One region of the Pigmentiphaga aceris genome, then DNA from elsewhere that is predicted to be linked to it. Evidence: predicted binding sites of a transcription regulator. Region 1 holds the regulator's gene; each other region holds the start of a gene.
What was found. The regulator HrcA, encoded in region 1, represses chaperone genes, less so after heat shock. The targets are predictions, from matches to a motif close to TTAGCACTCNNNNNNNNNGAGTGCTAA.

Region 1 (4,478 bases):
ACAGCGTGCGGGCAAACGTGGCCGGTCCGCGCATGCCGGACAGCCCCCGAACAATCACTTCAAACACCTGATCGCCCGCCCGCACTTCGATCCGGTCGCCAACACGCACTGCGCGCGCTGGCTTGGGACGCTCGCCGGCCAATTTCACCTTGCCGGTTTCGACGGCGGCCTGGGCAATGCTGCGCGTCTTGAAAAAACGCGCCGCCCACAACCACTTGTCGATACGTTGGTCATCCATGTTGCACCTGCATTGCTCGCAAATCGTGGCGTCTAGTCTATCGCGCCCACGTGCAAGGCCGCTTCGCGCTGCACCGCGCGCTCGGCGGCACGCGCTTCCGAGCGGTCGTTGGCCAGTGTAGGCCAGCCCTGAACCTGGCTCAGAATCAACTTGCCCAACGCATCGATCCAGGGGTCGGTGTCGTTCAGGGCAGGAATGTAGCGATAGTCTTTGCCGCCCGCATGCAGATAGGCTTCGCGCGCCTCTTCGGCGATTTCTTCCAGGGTTTCCAGGCAATCGCCGACAAACCCAGGGCAGAAGACGTCCACCGAATCCACGCCCTTCGATGCCAAGTCCTTCAAGGTGGGTTCGGTATAGGGCTGCAACCATTCGGCGGCACCGAAACGGCTCTGGAACGTGACTTCAAATTCGTCACGCGTCAGATTCAGGCGTTCGGCCAGCAGTCGCCCGGTCTTGTGACATTCGCAGTGATACGGATCGCCCAGTTCCAGCGAGCGCATCGGCACGCCGTGAAAGCTCAACACCAATTTTTTGGCCCGACCGCGCTCGGCCCAGAAGCTTTCCACACGATGCGCAAGCGCTTCGATGTAGCCCGGGTCGTCGTGGAAGTGACGCAGGTAACGCACCTCCGGCTGATTGCGCGCCTTGGCCAGCCAGCGGCCGACACAGTCGATTGCCGTGGCCGTGCTGCTGGCCGCGTATTGCGGATACAGCGGCACCACCAGAATGCGCTCGATGCCTTCTGCACGCATCTCGGTCATCACGGATGCAATCGACGGATTGCCATAACGCATGCCGTAGCGAACAGCAATGTGATGCCCTTGTTCGTCCAGCCAGGCTTGTGTGCGGGCGGTCTGGCGCTGGGTCCACACCATGAGCGGTGAACCTTCAGGCGTCCAGATGGACTCGTAGCGCTTGGCTGAATCCTTGGGCCGCACGTTCAGAATGACGCCGTGCAGGATCATTTTCCACAGGATCGGCGGGATCTCGATGACCCGGGGATCGGACAGGAATTCAGCCAGATAACGACGGACCGCCTTGCGATCGGGGGCGTCAGGCGTACCAAGATTGACCAGCAACACCCCTGTTCGCGCAGAGGCACCATGGTCGAACTGGCCGTGACGATGCGGCGGTTCCGGAGAAAAACGCATAAAGATTCCTGGCGGGCGCTCGGGCCTGCGTGAGTACCGATCCGGCAAGCGGATCAGTGTTGCTGGCTGAGCGCGTTGGAAAGCAGGCGGGCGGTGATGTCCACCAGCGGGATGACGCGATCATAGGACATCCGCGTCGGGCCGATCACGCCAAGCGTGCCGACCACCTTGCCATCGACGCCGTAGGGGGCGGTGATAACACTGACTTCGTCCATCGGCACCAGCTGGGAATCGCCGCCGATGAAGATCTGCACGCCTTCGGCGCGGCTGGACACATCAAGCAGCTGCATCAAGTCGCTTTTGCGTTCGAACAGCCCGAACATCTTGCGCAGGCGGTCCATGTCGGACGTGATGTCGGCCACTTGAAGCAGATTGCGTTCACCCGAGATCAGCATGTCATCGCCGCTCTGGGCGGCTTCGGCGCTGGCCTGCACTGCGGCCTGCATCAAACTGGAGATGTCGTCTTTCAGGCGTGCCAGGTCGGTTTGCAGGCTGCCACGCACCTGGTCGAAGGACTTGCCACCGAAGTGCTGGTTGAAGAAGTTCGCGGCCTCGGCCAGTTCAATCGGCGTGTAGTCGCGCTGCATGAACAGGATGCGGTTCTGCACGTCACCTTCTGGCGTGACGATGATCAGCAGCACGCGCTTTTCCGATAACCGGATGAATTCGATCTGCTTGAAAGCCTGCGACCGACGCGGTGCCAGCACCACGCCAGCGAACTGACTCAGGTTCGACAGCAAGCCGGCAGCGGCCGACAGCATGCGCTGCGGTTCAGAAGCAGGGAACTGCTGCTGCATGCGAGAGGCTTCGGCCTGCTCGAACTGGCGCACGGTCAGCAACGAGTCGACGAACATGCGATAGCCGCGCGGGGTCGGCACCCGGCCCGCAGAAGTATGCGGCGAATGGATCAGACCGATCTCTTCGAGGTCGGCCATGACATTGCGGATGGTAGCGGGGGACAGGTCGAAGACCTTCGCGAGTGTGCGCGAACCCACCGGCTGGCCGTCGGCAATGTAACGTTCTATAAGCGCTTTAAGCAGCGCACGCGCGCGATCATCCATATGTGTATTGTAGGGGCCGAGCGGACTCCAGCCCTATAATCATTTCATGCATTTTCCCACTGTCGCCCTCGTCGGCAAATACCACGACACCGGCATCGCCGCCCCGCTACTGGCGCTTGCCCATATGCTGCGCGCAGCCGGGCGCAAAGTGTTGTTCGAAAAAGATACGGCCATCAACATCGGCGTTCAGGATTTTCCTGTCGCCAGTGTGGCTGAAATTGGCGCAGAAGCATCACTTGCCGTAGTCATGGGCGGTGACGGCACCATGCTTGGGCTGGCTCGCCAGTTGGCCCCCTATGACGTGCCGTTGGTCGGAATCAACCACGGACGTGTTGGTTTCATCACCGATATCCCGCTGGACAAGTCTGTACAGGCACTGTCGGAAGTGATCGAGGGCAATTTTTCCAGCGACGAGCGCCTGTTGCTGGAAGGCAAGGTGTTTCGTGGCGATCAGGAACTATTTTCCGGCCCGGCCTTGAACGACGTGGTGCTCAGCCGTGCCAGCATGGGCGGCATGATCGAGATCAACGTACACGTTGATGGCGAATTCATGTCTCAACAACGTGCCGACGGCCTGATCATCGCCACGCCCACGGGCTCGACGGCCTACGCCTTGTCGTCCAACGGACCGATTCTGCACCCGTCGCTGCGCGGCATGGTGCTGGTGCCGGTGGCCCCGCAGGCCTTGTCCAATCGGCCGATCGCCCTGCCCGACACCTGTACCATCGATATCACCATCATCCGTTGCGCCGGGTCGAGCAAAGGCGGTGCAAGCGTTCACTTTGACATGCAGTCGTTCTCATCGCTGCAAGCGGGTGATCGGATTGTGGTGCGTCGTGGAAAGCACACCATCCGCTTCCTTCATCCTGCCGGATACAGTTACTTTTCTACTTTGCGCAGAAAGCTGCACTGGAATCAAAATCCGAGCGATCCCACGAGTTCGCTGGATAGCTGACTCTTTTGCGGGCTTGCATAGCAACGCGCCCTCGCCTCGTTATTTCCGGACACCCAGACCTGCATGCTTCGCGCCCTGCACATCAAGGATTTCGTCATCGTCGACCAGACCGAAGTCAGCTTCGGTGGTGGCTTCACGGTTTTCTCCGGTGAGACCGGTGCCGGCAAATCGATTCTGATCGACGCCCTGGCATTGGCCTTGGGCGAACGTGCCGACGCATCCGTCTTGCGCGAAGGTGCCACCCGCGCCGAGGTCTGCGCGGTATTCGACGTGCCCGACACCTTGCAAACCTGGCTTGCCGACCACGATCTGGACGACCAGGCCCTGGTGCTGCGTCGTGTGATCGATGCGCAAGGGCGCAGCCGGGGTTACGTCAACGGCAGCCCGGCCACGCTTACCCAGCTGCGTGAACTGGGCGAACAACTGGTCGACATTCACGGCCAGCACGCTCACCAAAGCCTGCTGAAAGCCGATGCGCAGCGTGACTTGCTGGACGGTCACGGCGAACATGCGGACCTGCGCGCGAAGGTGCTCGACACCTGGAAGAGCTGGCGAGAATTGGTACGCAAGCTGACCGCTGTCGAGGAAGATTCGGCAGCACTGCGCCAGGAACGCGACCAGTTGGAATGGCAGGCCGGTGAGTTGGGCCAGTTGAATCCGCAGGACGGCGAGTGGGAATCGATTCAGGCCGAGCACCAGCGCCTGGCGCATGCGCAGGCCTTGATCGACGGTGCAAACCAGACACTGGCCGCGCTGGATGAGGACGATGATTCGGCGCAATCGCGCTTGTCATCCGCCACGCACAAGATCGCGCAGCTTGCCTCGCATGACAGCGGTCTGCAGCCGATTGCCGACAGCCTGGAAATCGCCCGCATCACCTTGCAGGAAGCCGTGTCGGACCTGAACAGTTATCTGTCGCGTCTGGATCTGGACCCGCAACGGCTGGCAACGCTGGACAGCCGGATGCAGTCGCTGTTTCACACCGCACGCAAGTTCCGCCTGACGCCCAATGAGCTGCCCGCGCACTTGGCATCGCTGCAGGCGCGCCTGGATACGCTCAAGGACGCCGACAA
Region 2 (4,478 bases), 3.1 Mb from region 1:
TTGCTGGCCCCAGCACGGCCAATGCTGGTCAGGTCTTTGCGCCGCAAAAGTCCAAGCAGCATGAAGTGGGCTTGAAGCGCGACTGGGGTTCACTGATCACCCAAGTGGCTTACTACGAGATCGAACGCCCCACCTCGACGACGGAAAACAACGTCTACAGCTTCGGCGGCAAGCAGCGCAATCGTGGTCTGGAATTGTCGGCTTACGGCGAAGTGACGCGCGGTTTGCGTGCCATGGCTAGCGCCTCGTTCAACGATGCCACGCTGGTGCGCACGGCCAACGGCCTGAACCAGGGCAACGACGCCAACGGCGTGCCGGAACGTACCTTCAATGTCGGCCTGGATTGGGATATCCCGGGCGTCGAAGGCCTGAGCGTCAACGGCCGTGTCATCAATACTTCGGCCATGTGGTACGACGCCGCAAATCGTCTGCGCATGCCGTCGTGGACCCGCGTGGACATCGGCGCGCGTTACGCAACCAAGGTTGCCGGCAAGTCGGTGGTGTTCCGTGCCAACCTGGAAAACGTGGCTGATCGCGCGTACTGGGTGACTGCATCGGGCTACGCCACTGTGGGTGCACCGCGCACGCTGATGCTGTCGGCGCAGATGGACTTCTGATCCCAGGGCGGGCCTGTATTCAAGGCCCGCACTCAGGGACAGCGTCCCACCCAGCTTTGCTGGCAGACGAAAAAACGCCCCGGAAATCAGGACAAATGTCCGATTTCCGGGGCGTTTTCTTTTGGGCGCACAATCTTGGGGGCGTCCAGTCTTCAGGTGCGCAACACGAGCAGCAGCGCTGCCCGCGTTGTTTCAAGCTCAGGCGTATTCAGCCAGTGCCGTACGCATCTTGCCCATGGCGCGTGCCTCGATCTGGCGAATGCGCTCGGCCGATACGCCGAATTCATCAGCCAATTCCTGCAGCGTCGAGCCGCCATCATCCTGCAGCCAGCGCGCTTCAATGATGCGACGCGAGCGGGCATCCAGCGTGTCGATGGCACCCAGCAAGCCCTGGCCTTGCAACTTGTCGCGCTCACGGCTTTCCAGCACGCGGGTCGGCTCTTGCTGACCTTCGTCCGACAGGTAGGCAATCGGAGCGAACTCCGATTCGCCGTCGTCGTTGCGGCCTTCGAGCGCCATGTCCTGACCCGACAGACGAACTTCCATCTCGGACACGTCTTCCGGGCGAACATTCAGCTTGGTCGCAATGTCGGCAACCTGGTCGCCGGTCAATGCGTTGGCATCGCGCTTCATGCTGCGCAGGTTGAAGAACAGCTTGCGCTGAGCCTTGGTCGTCGCAACCTTGACCAGACGCCAGTTCTTCAAGATGTACTCATGAATCTCGGCCTTGACCCAGTGGATCGCGAACGACACCAGGCGCACGCCACGATCAGGATCGAAGCGCTTGACCGCCTTCATCAGACCGACGTTACCTTCCTGAACCAGGTCGGCGTGGGGCAGGCCGTAGCCCAGGTACTGGCGCGCGATCGACACGACCAGACGCAGGTGCGACAGGATCAGTTCGCGCGCAGCCGACAGGTCTTCGTCGTCGCGGAACTTGCGCGCCAGACGGCCTTCTTCTTCCACAGTCAGCATCGGCAGACGATTGACGGCGGAAATATACGCATCGATGGTGCCGAGCGCGCCCGGGTTGGCGATTGCCAAGGCAAGCGCATTGGCCGAATGGGGAGCCGGAACTGCAAACGAAGCGGTGGAATTCATATAACGATACCTCCTGATGGAGATGATGTTAGCACTCGGTATAGTGGAGTGCTAATCAAGCATCACGATCGGCGCGATAGCCAAAACATATATTGGTGCAGCGCACAGATAAGTAGAAGACTGCCTTGGCAGCAAATGGTTCACAAAGCCCGTTTGCAACTCGTAGCCATACGTTTCCGTGTGCGGATCGGGTGCCATGCCTTTAGTTCTTTGTCGTGGTCAACCTTAAGGATCCTTCCCCTGCATGGCTCGCCTAGCTCGCTTATACGCGCCCGATATTCCCCAATTGTTGCAAGCACGCTTTGTGCCCGAAACGCCCGGGGCAGCGCGCAGCCTGGAGCGTGTGGCGCACTGGATGGCCGAGGAATTGCGCGGCAAATCGATCGCCGTCCATGCCTGGGTAGTCCTGCCAGATCAGTGGATTGCCTTGGCCACGCCGGGCGGGCCACGTGATCTGCCGCGTCTGGTACAGGGTATGGGCCGTCGGCTGACGGGCGATTGGGGCGGCGCGGTCTTTGCCGGCCGCTATCACTCCGCGCTGGTGGAGCCGGGCAACTGGGTGCTTCGCGCCATGCTGTGGCTGGAGAGCCAGCCTGTATTGCAGGGCCTTGTGTCCGAGGCAGAGCAGTGGCGGCTTGGGTCAACCAGTGTGCATACCGGGGCGGGCAGCAGCCCGCTGGTGGTCGATCACCCTGATTACTGGGCGTCGGGCAACACCCCATTCGATCGCCAGGCACGGTATCGCGAAGCCTTGCAGGCCGGCCTGGGGTCAGAGGCGCGCAAGGCCATCGAGCGGGCGCTGCATGGTCAGTGGGCCTTGGGGGATGCGAATTTTGTGGCGGGGCTCGAAACCGGGGAGCGTCGCGCGGCACCGGCAAAACGGGGGCGTCCAAGAAAGGACTCGCTCGACCAGGGGTAAGCCACTGTTTAACAAGGGTTTACCCTTTATTTTATGATCCGTCCCTAATTTAAATTCCCACATTTGGTGCGTGGAGTATAAATGGGGACGTACCATTGAATTATTTCTTGCATGGGCTGGTGCAGCGCAGTATCTTTCGTATCCGCTGCGCGATATCCCTATGGGGGAATTGCCCCTGTCGCCGCGAACTATTTCCCTTACGGCGTCTTCTGGACGCCGGTGCTCCGGAGTACGCCATGTCCCCCTTAGACCAGGTTTCACCGTCGGCCGGTGTGTCCATTCCCGTGTCGACCATCGATGCCACGCGCATCGGCCTGCCCGCCGCTCAGGGCATGTACGACCCGGCCAATGAGCATGACGCCTGTGGTGTGGGCTTCGTTGCCCATATCAAAGGTCAGAAAAGCCATGCCATCGTCCAGCAAGGTCTGAAGATCCTTGAAAACCTGGATCACCGGGGTGCCGTGGGTGCCGATCCCCTGATGGGCGACGGTGCCGGTATCCTGATCCAGATCCCGGACGCCTTCTATCGCGAAGAACTCAGCGCGCGTGGCATTACGCTGCCGCCGCCGGGCGAATATGGCGTGGCCATGGTCTTCCTGCCCAAGGAAACCGGTTCGCGTCTGGCCTGTGAGCAGGAACTCGAGCGCGCCGTGCGCGCCGAGGGTCAGGTTGTACTGGGCTGGCGCGACGTGCCCACAGACATCAAGATGCCGATGTCGCCCAACGTGCGTTCGGTTGAACCCGTTATCCGCCAACTGTTCATCGGTCGCGGCATGGACGTGATGGTTCCCGACGCGCTGGAACGCAAGCTGTACGTCATCCGCAAGGTGGCCAGCCACGCGATCCAGAAAATGGGTCTGAAGCACGGCCAGGAATATTTCGTGCCGTCGATCTCGACCCGCACAGTGGTCTACAAGGGCCTGCTGCTGGCCGATCAGGTCGGTCGTTATTACCTGGACTTGGCTGATCCGCGCACCGTGTCGGCCCTGGCCCTGGTTCACCAGCGTTTCTCGACCAACACCTTCCCGGCGTGGCCGCTGGCTCACCCGTATCGCCTGATCGCCCACAACGGCGAAATCAACACGGTGAAGGGCAACTTCAACTGGTTGCGCGCGCGTGAAGGCGTGATGAAGTCCGCCGTGCTGGGCGACGACCTGAAGAAGCTGTACCCGATCGTCTACGAAGGCCAGTCGGACACCGCTACCTTCGACAACTGTCTGGAACTGCTGGTGATGTCGGGCTACCCGATTGCCCAGGCCGTCATGATGATGATCCCGGAAGCTTGGGAACAGCATACCCAGATGGACGAGCATCGCCGCGCGTTCTACGAATACCACGCTGCAATGATGGAACCGTGGGACGGCCCGGCCGCGATTGCGTTCACCGATGGCCGCCAGATCGGTGCCACACTGGACCGTAATGGCCTGCGCCCGGCACGCTTCATTGTGACCGACGACGATATCGTCATTTTGGCGTCTGAAGCCGGTGTGTTGCCGGTTGCTCAGAACAAGATCGTGAAAAAGTGGCGTCTGCAGCCCGGCAAAATGTTCCTGATCGACCTGGAACAAGGCCGCATCATCGACGACAAGGAAATCAAGAACCAGTTTGCCAACAGCAAACCCTATCGTCAGTGGATCGAGCGCATCCAGATCAAGCTCGATACCTTGCCCGCACCGGTTGCCCAACCGACCACGCCCACCACGGGTGCCAGCCTGCTGGATCGCCAGCAAGCCTTCGGCTGGACGCAGGAAGACTACAAGTTCGTGTTGCAGCCCATGGCTGCCGCCGGCGAAGAAGCTATCGGTTCGATGGGCAACGACGCGCCCATGGCCGTGCTGTCC
Region 3 (4,478 bases), 2.7 Mb from region 1:
CGGACTGTGACATCAGACGAAAAAAAGCCCCGCACGAAGCGGGGCTTTCATCTGGCAAGGCAGACCGGACTTGCGTCCGGTCGAGCGCAGAGACTTCTTAGAAGTCCATGCCGCCCATTCCGCCCATACCACCCATGCCGCCACCAGCCGGCATGGCGGGCTTGTCTTCCGACAGCTCGACCACAGCAGCTTCGGTCGTCAGCAGCAGCGAGGCAACCGACGCAGCGTTCTGCAGGGCGGTGCGGGTGACCTTGGTGGGGTCCAGCACGCCTTGTTCGACCAGATCGCCGTACTCGCCGCTTTGTGCGTTGTAGCCGAAGTTGCCCGAACCGGCCAACACAGCGTTCACAACCACGCTGGGCTCTTCGCCAGCGTTCGAGACGATGATGCGCAGGGGTTCTTCAACCGCACGCAGGATCAGCTTGATACCAGCGTCTTGGTCAGCGTTGTCGCCCTTCAGGTCAGCGATGGCTTGACGTGCACGCAGCAGCGCAACGCCGCCGCCAGGAACAATGCCTTCTTCCACTGCAGCGCGGGTAGCGTGCAGGGCGTCTTCGACACGTGCCTTCTTTTCTTTCAGTTCGACTTCGGTGGCTGCACCGACGCGGATCACAGCAACGCCGCCGGCCAGCTTGGCCACGCGCTCTTGCAGCTTTTCACGGTCGTAGTCCGAGGTGGCTTCTTCGATCTGCACGCGGATTTGCTTGACGCGGGCTTCGATCGACACGGAATCACCAGCACCGTCGATGACGATGGTGTTTTCCTTGCCCACTTCGATGCGCTTGGCTTGGCCGAGTTCAGCCAGGGTAGCCTTTTCCAGCGACAGGCCGGTCTCTTCCGAGATCACGGTACCGCCGGTCAGGATGGCGATGTCTTCCAGCAGTGCCTTGCGGCGGTCGCCGAAGCCCGGTGCCTTGACGGCGGTGGTCTTCAGGATGCCACGGATGTTGTTGACGACCAGCGTGGCCAGCGCCTCGCCTTCGACGTCTTCAGCGATGATCAGCAGCGGACGGCCAGCCTTGGCGACTTGTTCCAGGATCGGCAGCAGGTCACGGATCGACGAAACCTTCTTGTCGAAGATCAGGACATACGGATCATCCAACGCGGAAACTTGCTTTTCCGGGTTGTTGATGAAGTAGGGCGACAGGTAGCCGCGGTCGAACTGCATGCCTTCGACGACGTCGAGTTCGTCTTGCAGCGACTTGCCGTCTTCAACGGTGATGACGCCTTCCTTGCCCACCTTGTCGATCGCGTCGGCGATGATCTGGCCGATGGTCGCATCAGAGTTGGCGGAAATCGAAGCAACTTGTGCGATTTCCTTGCTGGTGGTGCTCGGGCGGCTGATCTTGCGCAGTTCTTCGACAGCGGCACCAACGGCCTTGTCGATACCGCGCTTCAGGTCGGCCGGGTTGATGCCGGCAGCGACGTACTTCAGGCCTTCGACCACGATGGCTTGTGCCAGCACGGTTGCGGTGGTGGTGCCGTCACCGGCGTTGTCGCTGGTCTTGGAAGCAACTTCCTTGACGAGCTGTGCGCCCAGGTTTTCGAACTTGTCCTTCAGTTCGATTTCCTTGGCAACGGACACGCCGTCCTTGGTCACGGTCGGGGCGCCGAACGAGCGCTCCAGCAGCACGTTGCGACCCTTGGGGCCCAGGGTGACCTTGACTGCGTTAGCCAGGACGTTGACGCCACGGACGACGCGCGAACGTGCGTCGTCAGCGAACAGAACTTGTTTGGAAGCCATGTGTATTCCTTGAGATAGTCAGAGGAGAAAAAAGCTGGGGATCGAAGAACAGTGAGCCGACAGGCTTACTGGATCACGGCCAGGATTTCTTCTTCGCGGATGACGAGCAGTTCTTCACCGTCGACCTTGACGGCCTGGCCGGCGTACTTGCCGAACAGCACCTTGTCGCCGACCTTGACGTCGACCGGCACGACAGTGCCGTCATCGCCGCGCTTGCCCGGGCCAACGGCCAGGATTTCACCTTGATCGGGCTTCTCGGCAGCGCTTTCGGGAATGACGATGCCCGAAGCGGTTTTGCGCTCGTTATCCAAGCGCTTGATGATCACACGGTCGTTCAACGGACGGAGGGCCATGAAAGCTCCTGTTAAGTTTGACGTTGGGTTTCGCAGATTCGTCGGACCGGCCGACGTAAGCCTGCGGACTTGGAAACTGCGCCGCGAAGGGTGCTGCCAGCTCGTGGCATGGCGTTGTTAGCACTCAACGTGGACGAGTGCTAAGTATAGGGGCGGGTAGTGACCGTTTCAAGGCGGGGTCCGGAAAAACTTATGTATCAGCCAAGACCTGGTTTGCACCGTTCGTCGGTTCACCTGCGACCTTGCCGGTATTTGCTCCTGGGAAGTTGGGGCAACTTTGTTTTGAACAATACGTATTTAGCCCTTTCCGCAACCGGGGTATACCCAGGGGTATCGGCACGATCCGAGTACACTCCGCGCCCGGCCGCTTTCTTCCCGGAAGTCAGGCGTCATTACAAATGTGGGTCTTTTTATGAATAAAGAGCGGGCACCTGTGTCCATCTCTGCGCGAATCTGGCTGGCCCTGCTTGGGTTGGTGCTGTTCGCGGCGGGGCTGTTTTTCGCCTTTTATGGTTTCCAGCTGGTCAGCCTGAAAGGTAGCTGGTACTTCCTGCTGGCAGGTATCGGACTGATCGCCGCCGCCGTGCAGATCGTCCGTGCCCGCCAGTCCGGCGGCCTGATTTTCGGCGTGGTCTTCCTGGCCTCCGTTGTCTGGGCATTGGCCGATGCCGGTCTGGACTTCTGGGCGCTGTTCTCGCGCCTGATGGTTTTGGCTGGCTTTGCTGTGCTGGTTGCCGCATCGTTCCCCTTGATGCGTCGTGCCAGCGGCCTGTCGTCGCTGTGCAAGCCGTCGGCAGTGGTGGCTGGTGTGTTGGCGCTGGCTTCAGCAGCTGCCTTGTGGGGCATGTTCCAGCCGCACCCGACCGTGGTTGCCAGCGGCAAGGCCCCGGCACGCACGCCGGTGGCAGCCGGCACCCCGCCGACGAACTGGGAACACTATGGCAATACGTCGGGTGGCTCGCGTTTCGTTGCGCTTGACCAGATCAATGTGGATACCGTGAAGGGCCTGCAACCGGCCTGGACCTATCGCACCGGCGACACGCCGATCAGCCCGGGCGGTGGTGGTGCCGAAGACCAGCTCACCCCGCTGCAGATCGGTGATCGCGTGTATGTCTGCACCCCGCACAACAATGTGATCGCACTGGAAGCTGCTACCGGCAAAGAGATCTGGAAGACCGAGATCAATGCCAAGCAGAACAAGTGGATGCGTTGCCGTGGCCTGGCGTACTTCGACGCTGCTCGCCCGCTGGAACAGCCCACGCTGCCCGACTCGTCGCCCGTGACGGCCGTCAATGTCGCAGCCGGTGCCTTGTGCCAGCAGCGCATTCTGATGAACAGCATCCAGTCGGAACTGATCGCGCTGGACGCCGCCACGGGTCAGTTCTGCCCGGACTTCGGCACCAACGGTCGCGTCGATCTGAAGACCGGCCTGGGCAAGGGTCCGGAAGCTGGCCAGTATTCGCTGACCTCGGCACCGACCCTGGCGGGTACGACCGTCGTGGTGGGCGGCCGTGTGGCTGACAACGTGGGCGTGGACATGCCCGGCGGTGTGGTGCGTGGTTATGACGCTGTGACCGGCGCACTGCGCTGGGCCTTCGATCCGGGCAACCCGGACGTGCATACCGCACCGGAAGCCGGCAAGACCTATGTTCGTTCGACCCCCAACGTCTGGGCACCGATGTCTTATGACGCCGCGTCCAACACGGTCTTTATGCCGGTTGGCAGCGCTGCCATCGACATGTGGGGCGTGAAGCACACCGATCTGGACCGCAAGTACGGCGCGTCGATGCTGGCAGTCGATGCCACCACCGGCCGCGAGAAGTGGGTCTACCAGACCGTGCACAACGATCTGTGGGACTTCGACATTCCGATGCAGCCGACGTTTGTCGACTTCCCGGTGGACGGCGGCGCAACCAAGCCTGCACTGGTGTTCGGTACCAAGTCTGGCCAGATCTTCGTGCTGGACCGTCAGACCGGCAAGCCGCTGACCAAGGTCGAAGAACGCGCGGTCAAGCCGGGCAACATGGAAGGCGAACGTTATTCGCCGACGCAACCCTTCTCGGTGGAAATGCCCGTCATCGGTGCCGACACCATGAAGGAGTCGGACATGTGGGGTGCCACGGCATTCGACCAACTGGTCTGCCGCATCAAGTTCAAGTCGATGCGTTATGACGGCCTGTTCACCGCTCCGGGTACCGATCCGTCGCTGAACCTGCCGGGCTCGCTGGGTGGCATGAACTGGGGTGGTCTGTCGGTTGATCCGACGGCGGGTTACCTGTTCGTCAACGACATGCGTGTCGGCCTGGAAGTGCAGCTGATCGAGCAAAAGCCCGGCGGCGCACGCAAGAACGATGGCAGCGAAGCGCCGAATATCACCAGCG

Region 2: the regulator HrcA is predicted to act here: its motif matches at 1,747-1,773, upstream of rpoH (RNA polymerase sigma factor RpoH).
Region 3: the regulator HrcA is predicted to act here: its motif matches at 2,215-2,241, upstream of FXN63_RS04370 (co-chaperone GroES).

Annotation. Positions count from the first base shown of each region.
Region 1 is NZ_CP043046.1:3,727,966-3,732,443, forward strand. It holds gene FXN63_RS16145 (RNA-binding S4 domain-containing protein) at 1-238, opposite strand, end outside; gene hemH (ferrochelatase) at 271-1,389, opposite strand; gene hrcA (heat-inducible transcriptional repressor HrcA) at 1,443-2,450, opposite strand; gene FXN63_RS16160 (NAD kinase) at 2,497-3,405, shown strand; gene recN (DNA repair protein RecN) at 3,469-4,478, shown strand, end outside.
Region 2 is NZ_CP043046.1:660,936-665,413, forward strand. It holds gene FXN63_RS02755 (TonB-dependent receptor) at 1-617, shown strand, start outside; gene rpoH (RNA polymerase sigma factor RpoH) at 816-1,718, opposite strand; gene FXN63_RS02765 (hypothetical protein) at 1,963-2,637, shown strand; gene FXN63_RS02770 (glutamate synthase-related protein) at 2,874-4,478, shown strand, end outside.
Region 3 is NZ_CP043046.1:1,045,689-1,050,166, forward strand. It holds gene groL (chaperonin GroEL) at 98-1,744, opposite strand; gene FXN63_RS04370 (co-chaperone GroES) at 1,810-2,097, opposite strand; gene FXN63_RS04375 (membrane-bound PQQ-dependent dehydrogenase, glucose/quinate/shikimate family) at 2,510-4,478, shown strand, end outside.